DNA from 2 places in the Martelella sp. AMO21009 genome. Region 2 is predicted to be linked to the other one. Evidence: riboswitches for the same ligand, from Rfam matches in the RefSeq annotation. Region 2 holds a riboswitch; the other holds the start of a gene.
What was found. A riboswitch is a leader RNA that binds a small molecule or an ion and turns the genes downstream of it on or off. The one in region 2 is predicted to bind thiamine pyrophosphate.
Positions count from the first base shown of each region.

Region 1 (7,943 bases), on a different contig from region 2:
TCCTTGCGGGCCTCGCCGTTGAAAACGGGAGGCCACCCGGAAAAGTTACCTTCCGGTTTCTAGAGCCGCGCCGAGCGCGGGCGCTGCCACACGAGAACCGGCGACAGGATCGTGGCGATCACGCCGCGACGGCGCGGGCGCTCGAGAAGCTGCTCGGGCATGGGAAGCGGCGCGGCCGCCGGCAGAAACCGGCTGAATTCCATGTGCTGATCCGACCCGTCAATTTGGTTGGTCATCGCCTTTTCTCCACTGATATAACCAGATTTCACTCACGTCGCGGCTGCCGTCCGTCAGCGCCCCGACAATTTCCACCGGCGCATCGCCGGCGGGCTTGATATCGATTGCCAGACGCCAGACTCCCTGACCTCTGATCGCCGAGACCGTGGAATGTGCGACCTCGCCATTGGTAATGTGCAGGCGTTCCTGCAGTTCCGAGCCGGCCGCCATGTCATCCAGCGGGCCGCCGGCGAAATCGACCACGAGCTTGCGCACGTCGTCATTGTCATTGGCCACACCGGACACGCCGCCCTCGCCGCTGCGGATATCGATGACGCGGGCAAGCCGGGCCTGGTCTTCCTCGATCGCGCCCCAGGTCAGCCGGTAGCCAAACTCGGCCGATCCGCCTTTCTTGGCGGGCGCTTCCGGCTGCCAGAAGCAGACGATATTGTCGTTGACTTCCTTATCGGTCGGGATCTCGACCAGCGAAATCGTACCCTTGCCCCAGTTTCCGGCCGGCTCCACCAGAAGCGACGGCCGCCGCTCGTAATGGGCCTCGGCGTCCTGGTAATCCTCGAACGCGCGATGGCGCTGGTAGAGGCCGAACGCCCGCGGATTGGTTTCGCCGAAGAACGAATTGGCGAGCGTCTTGGCATTCTGCAGATTGCGCCAAAGCTCGGTGCCGTCGGCACGCACGATCTTGAGACCCTCGCTGTCGTGGACCCGCTCCCGATAATCATCAAAGGCATGATGGTTGGCGGGACCGAACAGGAACATGGAAGTCATAGGGGCAACGCCGAGACGCTCGATATCGTTCCGGAAAAAGAGTCGCGCGGTGACATCCATGCGCGTATTCTTGCCCGGCGTGATCACGAAACGGTAGGCGCCGGTCACGCTCGGACCATCAAGCGCCGCAAAAACGGTGATCTTGTCCTTCTCCGTGCCCGGCCGCATGATGTAGAAGGCGGAAAAGCGCGGAAACTCCTCGCCCTGGCTGGTCGCGGTGTTGATCGCAAGGCCGCGCGCCGAAAGGCCATAGAGATTGTTCTGGCCGAGCGCGCGGAAATAGGACGAACCCAGGAACGAGATCAGCTCGTCGGAGACCTCCGACCGGTTCAGCGGATAGTTGATCCGGAAGCCCGCGACCCCTGGCAGCTTGACGCCGTGGAACTGCTCGACGTCCAGCGGCGCGCGGTAGATGAAGTCATCGCCGGTGAATTCGAGCTTCTGCGCAACGCCGTCGGCGACCTCGTAGATATCAACCGGCGTCTTGAACAGCCAGCCGAGCGCGAAGGCCTGAAGCTGAAAATCGGACTGGTCGCGCCAGATCGCCTTGTTGGGATCGTAGCGGATCGCGCGGTAATCATCATATTGAAGGTCCCGGAACGGTTCGGGGACCTCCTGAGAGGGCTCCTCGTAAGCCTCCCCGGCCTTGGCCTTCATCTGTTCGGTAAGCGTGTCGAAATTGAACGCGTCAGGAGGCGGCGCTGACGCCTCGACCGTTGCGTTGGCTTCCGGCATCTTTCCCGGCTCGACCGCCTGCTGCGCGAAGGCCTTGCCGCCCACCCCCGAAAGAGCGAGCGCGCCGACCGCGGTCTGGGCCAGAAAGGTTCGTCTCTTCATGCGTAAATCCCGTTGGCTTTAAATGGATAGATAAAATGAAATGGTGCAGAGCAGCATACTCATTCCCTTCGCCCGCCGGAAGCGCGCAGGCGCGGTTGCGCGAATGCCCGGCGCCAGACGGGCGCGGACGAGTCACAAACGAGGCAGGCCCGTTTCGGTTCCATCGCTGAAGAAGAATATTTTCGATCGATAAAATAGACGTTCCGGGAATCCGGCATGAGGATGGCTCACCAAAAAGGGCTGACACACACTTTTGCGTACCAGCCCATTATTAGCAAAGCCATTCAGCCAAAGAATGGCAAAATCATGGCAATGTGCCACCTTCGCGCCGCAATATTTTCACATAGTCGGAAAACCCGTGCGGCAGGCCCTGATCAGGCGGCCTTCACGATCTCGACCAGTTCCACCGCAAAATTCAAATCCTGGCCCGCGAGCGGATGATTGGCGTCAACGGTGACTTCCTGTTCCTCGACCTTGGTCACGATCAGCGGCACGGTCTGGCCATCTGGCGTGCGCGCCTGAAGCTGCATGCCGGGGGCAACTTCCACTTCCTGCGGCATGGCGGAGCGCGGCACGACCTGCACCTTCTGCGGGTCATGGGGGCCATAGGCTTCGCTGGAATCGACCTTCACGTCGCGGCTGTCGCCAACATTCATGCCGGCGATCTCGCGGTCGAGGCCGGGAATGATCTGGCCGGCGCCGACGGTGAATTCCAGCGGCTCGCGGCCATCGGAACTGTCGAAGGTCGAACCGTCATTAAGGGTTCCGGTGTAGTGAATACGAACGGTATCGCCCGCTTTTGCTTCTGTCATCTCGTGTGCTCCTTCCTTGAAACACTGCACGCTGGCCGAGATCGGCCGCGCCGTTTTCGGTTTTCCAGAGTGCTTTCGCCCCTGAAGGATGAGCCGACACACTTTATTTCGCATGACGACCGACTTTTCGTCCGGCGCGCCGGACAAGCCCTTTACCTAATGCTTCCGGGCCGTTTTTTCAAATCGCGCGCCACTTGAAATGCCGGGACCGCCGCGATAGGTGTTTGGTCAGCTCTAACGGGGTGCGATTTTCGCTGAGAGGCTTTGAGCCAACCCGAAGAACCTGATCCGGCTAGCACCGGCGGAGGGATTAGACGCGCAGGACGCCGTTTTCCCCTCAGTTACCGAACACAAGGAGGCGTCATGACCTATCGCACGACCATCGCCATTCTCGCGCTTGCGGCCCTTCCGGCGCTGCCGGCGGGCGCTCAGGAGAACAAGGTCCTCACCGTCTATACCTATGAAAGTTTCGATGCCGAATGGGGCCCGGGGCCGGTGGTGAAGGACGCCTTCGAGAAGACCTGCGACTGCACGCTGAAATTCGTCAGCGTCGAGGACGGCGTTGCGCTCCTCAACCGGCTGAAGCTCGAAGGCCAGTCGAGCCCGGCCGATATCGTTCTCGGCCTCGACAACAACCTCATCCACGAGGCGAAGGAAACCAGCTTCTTCGCCAAATCCGGCGTCTCGACCGAGGCGGCCGATATTCCTGGCGGCTTTTCCGATGATATCTTCGTGCCCTTCGATTACGGCTGGTTCGACATCGTCTACGACACCGAAAGCATCGACAACCCGCCGACAACGCTCGACGAACTGGTGAACGGCCCCGCCGACCAGAAACTGGTGATCGAGGATCCGCGCACCTCCACGCCGGGCCTCGGCATGCTGCTGTGGATGAAATCGGTCTATGGCGATGACGCCGCCGCCCAATGGGAAAAACTCTCCGACCGTATCCTGACGGTCGCGCCGGGCTGGTCGGAGGCCTACGGGCTGTTCACCAGCGGCGAGGCGCCTATGGTGCTGTCCTACACCACATCGCCGGCCTATCACGAGATCGAGGAGGGGAGCGACCGCTACAGGGCGATCGATTTCAAGGACGGGCTTTACATCCAGATCGAGGTCGCCGGCATGACGACGATGGCCGATGATCCCGACCTTGCAAGGTCCTTCCTCGAATTCATCCTGACCCCCGGCTTCCAGGACGCGATCCCGACCCATAACTGGATGATGCCGGCGGCCGCGACCAGCGAGCCGCTGCCCGCCGCCTTCGAAAACGCCGTGAAGCCGCAAAAGACCCTGCAATTTGCCCCCGACGTCGTCGCTGAAAACCGCCAGAAATGGATCGACGAATGGCTGAACGCCATGAGCGCGCGGTGAGAGCGATAGGTCCGGCGGTGAGGCGAGGGCGCGAGGCTACCTCGCCTCTGGCGCAGTGCGGCGAACCGCGCCGCAGAGCCCCCCAATCTTCTCGCCCCGGAGGGGAGAGATGTCGCGACAGCGACAGTGAGGGGGCAGTCTATCACCGCGAACGCCCTCACGTTTTGAGATGCCGCGCCACCCTCACTGCCCCTTTCGGGGCATCTCTCCCGCCAGCGGGAGAGAGTATTGGGAGCAAGGTGCCGCGCCCCGAAGCAACAGACCCGCTCCTTTATAGGCGAGGTGGTGGGCTGGCTGAGCGGTGGGTGCGTGACATTGCCTCACCTCCAGCATACTGCGGCGAACCATGCCGCATAGCCCCCAAACCTTCTCGCCCCGGAGGGGAGAGATGTCGCGACAGCGACAGTGAGGGGGGAGCCTATCACCGCGACCGCTCTCACAATTTGAAATGCCCCGCCACCCTCACTGCCCCTTTCGGGGCATCTCTCCCGCCAGCGGGAGAGAATATTGGGAGCAAGACGCCGCACCTGCATGCAACAGACCCACTCCTTTATAGCCGAGGCCGTGGGCTGGCTCCACGGCGGCTCGCCGCTTTCCCATCCAGACGCCGCCGGGCCCACCCGCCCGCCTGCGCCTGAGCGAGAGGGCCGCCCCGTGCTGATGTCCTCCTCCGAACGCCGCCGCAGCTATGGCTACGGCATCGCAGCCCTCGCCGGCGTGATCGGCTTTATCGCCATCGCCATTGTCGCGCTCTCCGGCTTCGGACGGCTGCAGGCTTCTATCGCGGTGTTCGACGAGCCCTATGTCTGGCGCATCCTGCGTTTCACGCTGTGGCAGGCCACGCTGTCGACGCTGATTTCGGTGGCGCTGGCCATTCCGGTCGCGCTGGCGTTGGCGCGGCGGCCGCATTTTCCGGGCCGGCTCTGGATCGTGCGGCTGATGGCGGTGCCGCTCGGCCTGCCGGTGCTGATCGGCGCGCTGGGACTGATCGGCATCTGGGGCCGGCAGGGGATATTCAACGATCTGCTGACGCTGGCGGGCCTCGGCCGGCCGCTCCAGATCTACGGCCTGCAGGGCATTCTGCTGGCCCATGTCTATTTCAACCTGCCGCTCGCCGCCCGCCTGTTTCTGGCGGGGCTGGAGCGGGTGCCGCAGGAATATTTCAAATCGGCGGCGATGCTCGCCATGCCCGGCCGCGCGGTGTTCCGCTTTGTCGAATGGCCGGTGATCGCGCCGCTGATCGCCGGCGTCGCCGGGCTGATCTTCATGCTGTGCGCCACCTCGTTCACGCTGGTGCTCATTCTCGGCGGTGGACCGGCGGCGACCACGATCGAGGTCGCGATCTATCAGGCGCTGCGCTTCGATTTCAATCCCGCCCGCGCCGTCGCCCTTGCAGGCATGCAGATCGCGCTGACCGGCCTGGTGCTGATCGCGCTCGCCTTTCTGCCCAAGGCCGACGATCCCGGCACCAGCGCCGACACCGCCATTGCCCGCCCGGATGGCGCGGGCCGGTTCAAGGCGCTGGCCGACGCCGGCATCATCGCGCTGTTCACGGTTGCCCTCGCGCTCCCGCTCGCCATGATCGTCATCAAGGGCATCGAGGCCGACCTCATCAAGCTGCTCGGCGAACGGATTTTTCTGCGGGCGACGGCGACCAGTCTTGCGATAGCGCTTGGCGCGGCGCTGCTCTCGCTTCTCGTGGCGCTCGCCTTCATTGCCGCGACCGGCGCGGTGGCTGCGGCAAAACGTCCGAGCGCTGTCGAGAAGGGTTTCAGCGCAACGATGGCGGCGATGGGATCGCTGGTTCTGCTGGTGCCGCCGATCGTGCTGGGCACCGGCTGGTTCCTGCTCTTGCGCCCCTTCGGGCTGACCGATGCGGCCGCGCCGCTGGTGGTTGCCGGCATCAACGCGCTGATGGCGTTGCCCTTCGTGCTGCGGGTGCTGCAGCCGGCAATCGCGGTTCACCGGGCGCGCACCGCGCGGCTTGCGGCAAGTCTCGGTCTTTCCGGTTTCTCTCGGCTGCGCATTGTCGATTGGCCGGGGCTCAAACGTCCGCTTCTGACCGCGCTGTCCTTCGCCATGGCGCTGTCGCTCGGCGATCTCGGCGCCGTGGCGCTGTTCGGCGGCGATGATCTCACCACGCTGCCCTGGCTGCTCTACAGCCGGCTCGGCAGTTACCGCACGGCGGATGCCAACGGGCTCGCGCTGATCCTCGGCGCGATCTGCCTTATCCTGATGGTCGTCGGCACCCGCCGGCAGGCCGCGCGATGAAAGGGAAAGCAACCATGCCCGTCGATATCACGCTTGACGATGTTGCCCTGAGGCTCGGCGACAAGGATTTCCGCTTCGACGGCCAGATCGAGGGCGCGAAGGTGAGCGCGGTGACCGGCCGCTCCGGCTCCGGCAAGACGACGCTGCTCAACCTGATCGCCGGTTTCGAAAAGCCCGACAGCGGCGAAATCCTTATTGCCGGCGAGCGGATGAACGGGCTTCATGTTTCGAGGCGGCCGGTGACGGTGGTGTTTCAGGAAAACAACCTTTTCGCCCATCTCGATATCTTCACCAATGTCGGCCTCGGCCTGGACCCGGCGCTGAGGCTCGACGAGGCCGGACGGGAGGAAGTGCGCGACGCGTTGAAACGGGTCGGGCTTGAAGGCTATGACGGGCGCAAGCCCGCGACATTATCGGGCGGCGAACGCCAGCGCGCCGCCTTTGCGCGGGCACTGGTGCGCGACCGGCCGGTTCTGCTACTCGACGAGCCATTCGCGGCGCTCGATCCCGAAATGCGCGGTGAGATGGGCAGGCTTCTGCTTGAACTTCATCGCGAATCCGGCAATACCGTCGTTATCGTCTCGCACGAGCCGGACGAGGTGGAGGCGATCGCCGACCACCGGCTGGTTGTCGAGAACGGGCGACTTTCCGCGCGCTATTGACCCTTGGCGCACGAAACGACAAATATGATAAAGTAAAACAGGCGCCGGGCGGCTTTCGCCGGACCGCAGTGATCAGGGACGCGTTCATCCGAACGCGACAGGCATGGTGAATAAGGTCGGCCGCGGCCTCACGCAAGACAGACGCAGGCGCTTCCTGCCGGGAGTGCGGCCATCCGTGTTCGTACTGATCGCGGCGCTGGGGCTTGCCTCGTGCCAGACCAACGACACATTCTTCATCCTGCCGGAAACACCGGCAAGCGCCGAGCAGACCGTCGACGCGCTGACCCGCAACGATCCGAACGCGGCGATGGGCGCGCGCGAGCATCCGCGCATTCTCGAGACTTATGGCGGCCAGTACCGCGATCCGCAGGTGGAAAAACTGGTGGCGCGCGTCGCCGGCGCGTTGACGGCCGTTTCGGAAAATCCGCGCCAGACCTACCGGATCACCATCCTGAATTCGCCCAGCATCAATGCGTTCGCGCTGCCGGGCGGCTATCTCTACGTCACCCGCGGACTGCTGGCGCTTGCCACTGATGCCTCCGAGATCGCCGCCGTGCTATCGCACGAGATGGCGCATGTCACCGCCAATCACGGCATCGAGCGCCAACGCCGCGAGGAAGCGGAAGCGATTTCCAATGAGGTGATTTCCGAGGTTCTGCCGGGCAATCCGGAAGTCGACCAGATCGCCGCGCGCGGCAAGATGCGCCTTGCCGCCTTCTCGCGCCAGCAGGAGCTGGAGGCCGACGCGATCGGCATCCGCATGCTGGCGGAAGCCGGCTACGACCCCTATGCCGCCTCGCGGTTCCTGCGCTCCATGGCGGCCTATGCGCAGTATGAATCGGCTGGCGCGGAGAATGAAAGCCTCGACTTCCTGTCGAGCCATCCCAATACGCCGCGCCGTATCGAGCTCGCCGCCCAGCAGGCCGCGCTCTACGACAATGTCGGCGCCTCGGAAGTCGGACGCGATTATTTCCTGAACGGAATC
Region 1 covers NZ_JBAKFR010000002.1:109,257-117,199, forward strand. The annotation lists gene V6766_RS02715 (hypothetical protein) at 60-236, opposite strand; gene V6766_RS02720 (glucan biosynthesis protein) at 220-1,839, opposite strand; gene V6766_RS02725 (FKBP-type peptidyl-prolyl cis-trans isomerase) at 2,214-2,651, opposite strand; TPP riboswitch at 2,880-2,978, shown strand; gene thiB (thiamine ABC transporter substrate binding subunit) at 3,015-4,025, shown strand; gene thiP (thiamine/thiamine pyrophosphate ABC transporter permease) at 4,686-6,296, shown strand; gene V6766_RS02740 (thiamine ABC transporter ATP-binding protein) at 6,311-6,958, shown strand; gene V6766_RS02745 (M48 family metalloprotease) at 7,062-7,943, shown strand, end outside.
Region 1: linked by a shared signal. The riboswitch ahead of thiB (thiamine ABC transporter substrate binding subunit) and the one ahead of V6766_RS22205 (TRAP transporter large permease) in region 2 are both predicted to bind thiamine pyrophosphate.

Region 2 (7,943 bases):
AACTATGTCATGAGCGACATGAGGAAGCCGACCGCCGGCGAACTCGGCCGCGCCGCCTGGGGCGCCAAGTGGGCGCTGCTGTTTCCCGTGCTTCTGATCGGCTCGATCCGCGGCGGTCTGTTCACGCCATCGGAAGTCGGCGCGTTTGCGGTGGTCTACGCCATCCTCGTCGGCGTTTTCGCCCACCGGGTGATGACCTTCGAGATGATCAAGCGGGCCTTCGGCCATGCACTGTCGGATATCGGCCTGATCATGCTGATCATCCTGATGTCGGGCATGATCGGGTTCGCGATCATCTTCCTTCAGGTGCCGCAGAGCGTGGCGGGCTTCATGCTGGAGAGCCTCGCCAATCCGGTTCTGATCGTCACCGTCATCCTGATCGGCCTGTTCATCGCCGGCCTGTTTTTCGAAAGCACGATCCTGGTGCTGCTGCTGACGCCGATCCTCGTTCCGGTTGTGGTCAAGGCGGGGGTCGACCCGGTGCATTTCGGTATCCTGATGATGACCATCGTCACCTTCGGCGGCATGACGCCGCCGGTGGGCGTCGCGATGTTCACCGTCTGCAGCCTGCTGGACACCAAGATCGAGGATTACGTGAAGGAATCCTGGCCGTTCATCGCCGCCATCATGGCGCTGGTGGCGCTGCTTCTGTTCGTGCCGGGCATCGTGCTGTTCCTGCCGAACCTGATGTACGGGTAGCAGCGTCACGCAGGCTTTCGCCCCGAAGCCAATGCCGTTCGAGGAGCCACGTAATCGTCCGACGAAAGCGCCGCGCATGCTCGACGCGGCTTACCGTCCGGGCCCAAATGACAACTTGGAGATAGTAGAACCAGCCCCCTGTTCGGTTTAGTGCAGCACCACCGAAACACACCGAAAAAGCGAACAACGGCATGACGCCGCGGGGGATATTGTTGGATGGACAAATCGGGTGATCCCGGCCTGTTTGGCCGCTGGTTCCGCGGGCTTTCTCTCAGGGCCTGGCTGATCGTCGGGTTCATGATGGCGCTGCTGCCGGTCGCGGCCCTTTCCGCCTTCTGGTATCTGGACTATCGCGATCAGCTCCGTGAGCCCTTCCGGCAGGTCCTTCACACCCAGCACAAGGTATCGCTGGCGCTGGAGCGGATCCAGGGCAACCTCTGGGACATCGCCACCGATGTCAATGATTTCGCGCAGACCGGCGACGAAAGCTACCGCGATCGTTTCGAGGCGGCCGAGCGCGATATCGCCGCCAATCTGCGCGATCTGGAAATGATAACGGAGACGTACCCTTCCTTTGATCCCGTGCTTGAAGGCGTGAGCCAGCAATGGGCACTGTTGCTGCAGGCCGCGTCGGACGTTGCCCCTTTGCCCGGCGGCGCCGACCAGCCCCTGATGCGCTTTGAAAGCGTCGTCGGCGAAACCGGCAAGCGCGTGGAAAGCATTGCCGAGAGCATGCGCCTGCTGAACGAGGAGAGCCACCGACAAGCACTCGAAACAATGGAGCGGCTCGACCGCTTTGCCGCGATTGCAGGCGTTCTGGCGCTGGTGTTTTCCGGGATCGGCATATTCATCATCGACCAGGCGCTGATCCGCAGCACCGACAAACTGGTGGAAGGCGCGATGCTGGTCGCGGGCGGCACGCGCAACCGCGAAATCGAGGTGCAGGTCCCGCCGGAGCTTGCCTCCGTGGCGCAGGCCTTCAACACCATGCTCAAGCAGATCAACCGGCAGGAAGATGCCCTGGCTGCGGCCGCGCGCGCCGATGGCCTGACCGGCCTTTACAACCGACGCGAGTTCGACCGCGCGATCGACGAGGCCATCGCCGTATCGAAAGAGAGCGGCGAGCCGTTCTCCCTGCTGATGATCGATGTCGACCATTTCAAGCAGTTCAACGACACCTATGGACACCTGGCGGGGGATGACGCGCTCCGGCAGGTTGCGGATACAATTGAACTGACGGCGCGCGAGAATGACCGGGCCTACCGTTATGGCGGCGAGGAATTCGCGATGATCCTGCCGGGACTGCGAACCTATGAGGCGACAGCGATCGCGGAGCGCCTGTGCAACACCATCGCCGGGCAGACGTTCATCCTCCCCGACGGACAGAAGCAGACGCTGACGGTCAGCATCGGCATATCCGTGTTCAGCCCGCGGGTTTCGCCGCCCAATATCATCGAGCTCGCCGACCGCGCGCTTTATGCCGCCAAGGTGGAGGGTCGCAATCAGGTGAAGGTCACCGGCTGAACGGCCGGTTTCGGGCGCAGCTCAGCCCTGCGCCACCGCCTCGATTGTGTCCATTCCTCCGACGACGGGTGCGAAATCGCTCCACACGCCCCGCGCCCCGGCGCGCCAGGCCTCCATGTCCTCCGGCTGAAGGAAAGTGGCGCCATTGGCCTTGGCAAGCGCCACGGACTGCGCCTCGTCCTCAACGATCAGCCGGTTGAAATAGAGCGCGGCCTCGGCCGAGATCGCGCCGAGCACGGCCTGTGTTTCGGGATCGAGACTGTTCCAGAAGCCGGCGGAAAAATAGAGCACCCCGGCGGCGCGGATATGGCGGGTTTCGGTCATGAACGGCACCACCTCATAGAGCTTGAACCCGGCATAGGCCGATTTCGTCAGGTCCATGGCATCCGCTACCCCGGTGGCGAGCGCGTTATAGGTTTCGGTGATCGGGATGCCGACCGGCGTCGCGCCATAGGCGCTCCAAAGGCGCGTGTGGAGCGGGGTGTTGATGACGCGGATGGTCTTGCCTTCCATCTCTCCGGGCCGCGTTATCGCCTCCTTGGCCAGCAGGTTGCGGGCCCCGTAATCAATAAAACCGCCGACGATGAACTGCTCTTGCGCAAGCCGGGCCGAGAGGTCGTCGCCGACCGGGCCGGTGACGACGTCGCGAAGATGCGCGGCATCGCGAAACAGGAAAGGCAGGTCGAGCAACTGCAATTGCGGCGTCCAGGCCGAAAGCGCCGAAATGGTGGAGAGGCTCGCCTGCACCGATCCGAGGCGAATATTCTCGGCCACCTGCTTTTCGCCGCCGAGCGCGCCATTGGTCACGATCCGGAAGCGGAACCGGCCCGGAAGCCGCTGTTCGACCGCATCGGCGAAGAAGCGCCAGACCATGGTTTCCGGCTTATCCTCGCCGAGGAGCGAGGCGATGACGACATCGCGCGTGGCGGCGCTGGCGGTTCGCAGATAGGCGGGCGCAGCAAGCACTGCGGCGGCCGCGGCGCCTGTTTTCAGGAGATGGCGACGGTTGAGCGTAGTCATGGCAGACAAACCTTTCATACGGGAACGGCAAAGAGGATGAGGACGAACAGGGCTGCGAGAAGCGCCAGAAGAAAAGGACACATCGCCCTGAACAGGCTTTCCGGCGGAAGGCCGGTGACGCCGCCGACCACGAAGGCCAGCATGCCGACCGGCGGCGTGAGCCCGCCGATCATCAGATTGACGACGAGGACGACGCCGAAACGGATCGAATCGATCCCGGCGGCAACGGCAACCGGCAGAAGCACAGGGCCAAGCAGCAGGATCGCCGCCCCGATATCCATCACCAGGCCCGCAATCAGCAGGATCCCATTGGCGAGCAGGAGAACGGCAACGGCGCTGCCCCCGAACAGGCCGGCGAGGTGGCGCACCAGACCGGCGATATCATCGATCGCGAGCAGGAAGGCGACGGGGGCCGCCGCGCCGATCAGGAGACCGATCGCCGCCGCCTCTGCCGCCGACTGGCGGAAGGCGGCGACAATGCTGGAACCGGAGCGGCGGGACGTTGCCGCCAGGATCAGCGTGTAAAGGGCGGCAAGGCCCGCCGCCTCCGTCGTCGTGACAATGCCCAGGCGAATGCCGAACACCACGATCAGACCGAGGCCGAAGGCCGGTAGGGCCGCGATCCCGGCCCGCCTGCGCATTTTGGCCGAAGCCGGCGGCGCGCCGCTCGCGGCCCCCATCGCGAGCCTTATGGCGACGGCGAGAAACGCCGCCATCAGAAGGCCGGCAAACAGCCCGCCGACAAGCAGCGCGCCGACGGAAAGATTGGTCGCCGTCGCCAGAATGAGAAAGGCGATTGAGGGCGGGATGACGTTGTCGAGAACCGAGGAGGCCGCGACAAGCGCGCCGGCGCGGGCGGGCGGATAGCCGTGGCGCACCAGTTCTGGATGGAAGGTCGAGGCGGCAAAGGCAGCATTGGCGACCGAGGAACCGGACGCGCCTGAGAAGAGAACCCCGGTCAACAGCGTCGTCTGCGCCAAGCCGCCACGATAATGACCGACGAGCGAGGCCGCGAACGCCACGAGTTTGCCGGCCGCTCCCGAGAGCTTCAGAAACGCGCCGGCAAGCAGAAAGAACGGGATCGCCAGCAGCAGGAATTTCGACATGCCGGCAACGGTATTGGCGATGATCGCCTGCTCCGTCTGCAACGCCCCGAAGGCGATCGCGCCATAGGATGACGCCAGAAACACATGGGCAAGCGGCGCGCCGGAAATGAGGCCGAGCGCGGCGGCCAGCGCGAGCGGCAGGCTGGCCGGCAGGGTGATATCGATCGCGAACCGGCCGACAGCCCAGTAAAGAAACCCGCCGAGCGCGAACCCGAAGATTAGCCGTGCGCCGTTCGACCGCTCCAGGCGGCGCAGGCAGAGCAGCACGAGCAGACCCAGCCCGCCCGCTGCGGGAAAGGCGAGGCGCACCCATTCCGGAACCCCGAGCGTTGGCGACATTCCGCCAAGCAAGGCGATCGCCTCACGGCCGCCGAGGCACAGGATCAGCCCCGCGACGACGCTGAAGCCATCGGCAACGACAGCGAGCAGGCCAGATGCCCGATCGGGCAGCAGCCGTGCAAGACCATCGAGCCGCATCGACAGCGGGCCCGAAAGGGTAAGCGGCAGGCCGGCCGAGATCAGCGCGATATTCAGCCAGATGCCCAGATCCTCCATGCCGACGACGCCGGTGTGGAAGACATAGCGCAACACGACGCCCGCCACGACGAGAGCGAGCATCGCCATCAGGATGACGGCGGCGAGCAGGCCGAGCGCGGCTTCCAGTGCCTCCGCAAACCGTCCGGCGGTGCTGCGGACCGCCGTCATGGGCATGGACGATGCCGTTCGCGGGCAACGCCTGTCTCAAAACAGCCGTTCGGACGGCTGGACCATCGGCGGCCCGCGCATGGCATTGGACGGCAAGACTTCATGATGCGATCCCCAGGATGTTGCAATCAAGGAGACCGGCGGAGAAGAGAAAGGTTATGGCAGAGCGGCCAGATTTTCCGTTCCTACGCCGGTATGACCCGGATCAGGTTCAAGGGTCCGGCTCACCGCCGTCTCAGCATCGCAGGATGCACCCCTCGGAATAGTCAGGTTTTGTCCGGCTTTTAGGGCGCTGTCAATGGCATGCCGGAAACGTGGCGTCTGGCGGCAACGCAAGACAACTTGCCAACGGGTTTTACCGAAGCCTTTGCAGCAGAGCCATGGACGGTTCGCCCGTGACATTCAGCCCGTTCTGCCGCTGATAGGCCGTGATCGCGGCGCGGGTCTGGTCGCCGAACACGCCGTCGATGGTGCCGGCATCGTAGCCCGCCGCCGAAAGCCGCGACTGCAGCTCCTTGCGCTGGTCGGCGCTGAAGCCGTAACTGTCATCGGGAAAACTGCCCCTGAGCGGGCCGGCGCCCGCGATCCGGTCGGCGAGATATCCCACGCCCAGCGCATAATTGGTGGAATTGTTGTAGCGCTTGATGACGTTGAAATTGTGCCCCACGACGAAGACCGGACCGCCCGCCTGCGGCTGTATCCTGGTGCCATCAACGGCAGCGCCGAGCGAGCCCTCCTCGCCGCCCCAGGGCTGACCTTTCCGCCAACCCGAGCGGGCAAGATAGTTCGCGGTGCTGGCAAGCGCATCGGTCGGGTCGGCCTCCCAGATATCGCGCCGCCCGTCACCGTTGAAATCGACGGCATAGCCGAGATAGGAGGTGGGGATGAACTGGGTGTGCCCCATGGCGCCGGCCCAGCTTCCGGTCATCCGTTCGGGCGTGATATCGCCGTTCTGCAGGATCCGCATCGCCCCGACCAACTGGCTTTCGAAGAAAGCACCGCGCCGCCCCTCGACGGCCAGCGTCGAAAGCGACGACACAACCGGAATGCTGCCGCGCCGTTCGCCGTACATGCTTTCCAGGCCCCAGATGGCGACAATCACATTGGCGTCGACGCCATAGGTCGCCTCGATCCGCTCCAGAACATCGCGGTAGCGGGCATAATTGGCGCGCCCCTTGGCGATCCGCTCATCGGAGCCGGCAATGGCCAGATAGTCTTCCAGCGTGCGCTTGAATTCCGTCTGGTTGCGGTCCTGCTCAATGACCCCCGGCGTGTATCCGGCATTGGCGAAGGCCGCCGTCAACGTGTCGTTGGAAATCCCGCGCGCCGCCGCCCGCTGCTTGAAGCCAGCCACCCACGCGTTCCACTCAGAATTGGCCACCGGCCGCATCGCCGGATCGGCGACGGAAGAAAAACTGCCAACCGAGCTGTTCGTGCACGCTGAAAGCGTCGCGGCAATCACCCCAAGAGAAAACACGCGTCGCGTCAGATACATACAGATAACCCCGCTCCATTCGTGCGCAAACCTAGCGCATCGGCCTCCTGACCGAAAGAGCACGCGCTTGCGTCTATTTTATGGAGATGCGAAAGCACAGCGGCGAAAGGTTTTCTCCGCTGTGCAACAGGGGCTGGCAAGGCGCTAGTCGTCGTCCGTATCGTAATACTTGTCGCCATAGTGGGCGGCATAGCCATAGCCATAGCCGTAATTATAGCCATAGCGCTTGAATCCGTTCGGATCGATCTGATTGAGGACCAACCCCTCGATCTTGCCTTCCTCGAAGGAACGGATCGCTTCTTCGACCTGGTGATGGTGGGTCGAATCCCATTTGACGACGAAGAGGATGGCATCGACGAACTGGCTCAGAACACGCGCATCGGGCACGATCAGCACCGGCGGCGCGTCGACGATGATGAAGTCGTACTTTGAACGAGCCTCGCGAAGCAGCTCATCCATCTTCCTGGATGAAAGAACATCGGCCGCATTTTTCGGCGAGCGTTCGCCAAAAAGAACATCGAGATCCAGCCCTTCGCTGTGGAAAACGGTTTCCTCCAGAGTCTGCTTGCCCGAAAGCACGGAGATCAGACCGGCGTCGGTTCTGGAATTGCCGAAATACTGCTGGAAGGTCAGTCGCCGCAGATCGCCTTCGATCAGAAGAACCTTCTTGCCCATGCTCACGAAATTGAGCGCCAGAGCGATACTGCTTGTCGTTTTACCCTCGCCGGGAATGGAAGACGAAAGCATGATCACCTGTGGCGGCTTGTCGAGATTGGCAAGCACAACCGACGTTCTGAGATTGCGTATCGCCTCGGCAAACGGTGAGGTCGAATGCGTCTGAAGGTAGTGGAAGAGATCGCTCCGGTGTTTCGCCGGCACCAGAGGCAACATGCCGACGACCGGCAAGCCGGCCAGTTCCTCGAGTTCCTGCGATGACTTGAAGGTTCTGTTCCGCATCTCGATCAGCAGGCTGAGCAGGCCACCGAAAACAAGCCCCACAAGACCGGCAAGAAGGACGATCCGGCTCTTGGACGGTTCGCTCGCCTTCTCCGGAACGACGGCATAGGAAAGAATGACGCTGTCCGCTTGCTGTATCCCCTGCTGCGCGGATGTCTCCTTCAGGCGTGCCAGGAAATATTCGTAAAGTGTCCGGTTGGCTTCCGCTTCCCGCGTCAACTGCTCCAGTTCGAGATAGGCAGCGCTTTCGGCCTGAATCTTCTTCTCAAGTGCCGCCTCAGCGGTCTCCAGAGAGGCAAGCTGACTCTTGGTCTCGGCCGCGTCCCTGCGGCGGTCGACGAGCAGGGTCTCCAGTCTCGCTTCGAAACGCGCGGCATCGCTCCTATTGCGAGGAGCGGTGGCTGAGAGATCGATGAGCGTCGGGTCCCCCAGCAGAA
Region 2 covers NZ_JBAKFR010000034.1:29,846-37,788, forward strand. The annotation lists gene V6766_RS22190 (TRAP transporter large permease) at 1-699, shown strand, start outside; gene V6766_RS22195 (diguanylate cyclase) at 916-2,223, shown strand; gene V6766_RS22200 (TRAP transporter substrate-binding protein) at 2,245-3,243, opposite strand; gene V6766_RS22205 (TRAP transporter large permease) at 3,258-5,054, opposite strand; TPP riboswitch at 5,220-5,322, opposite strand; gene V6766_RS22210 (lytic murein transglycosylase) at 5,410-6,408, opposite strand; gene V6766_RS22215 (GumC family protein) at 6,694-7,943, opposite strand, start outside.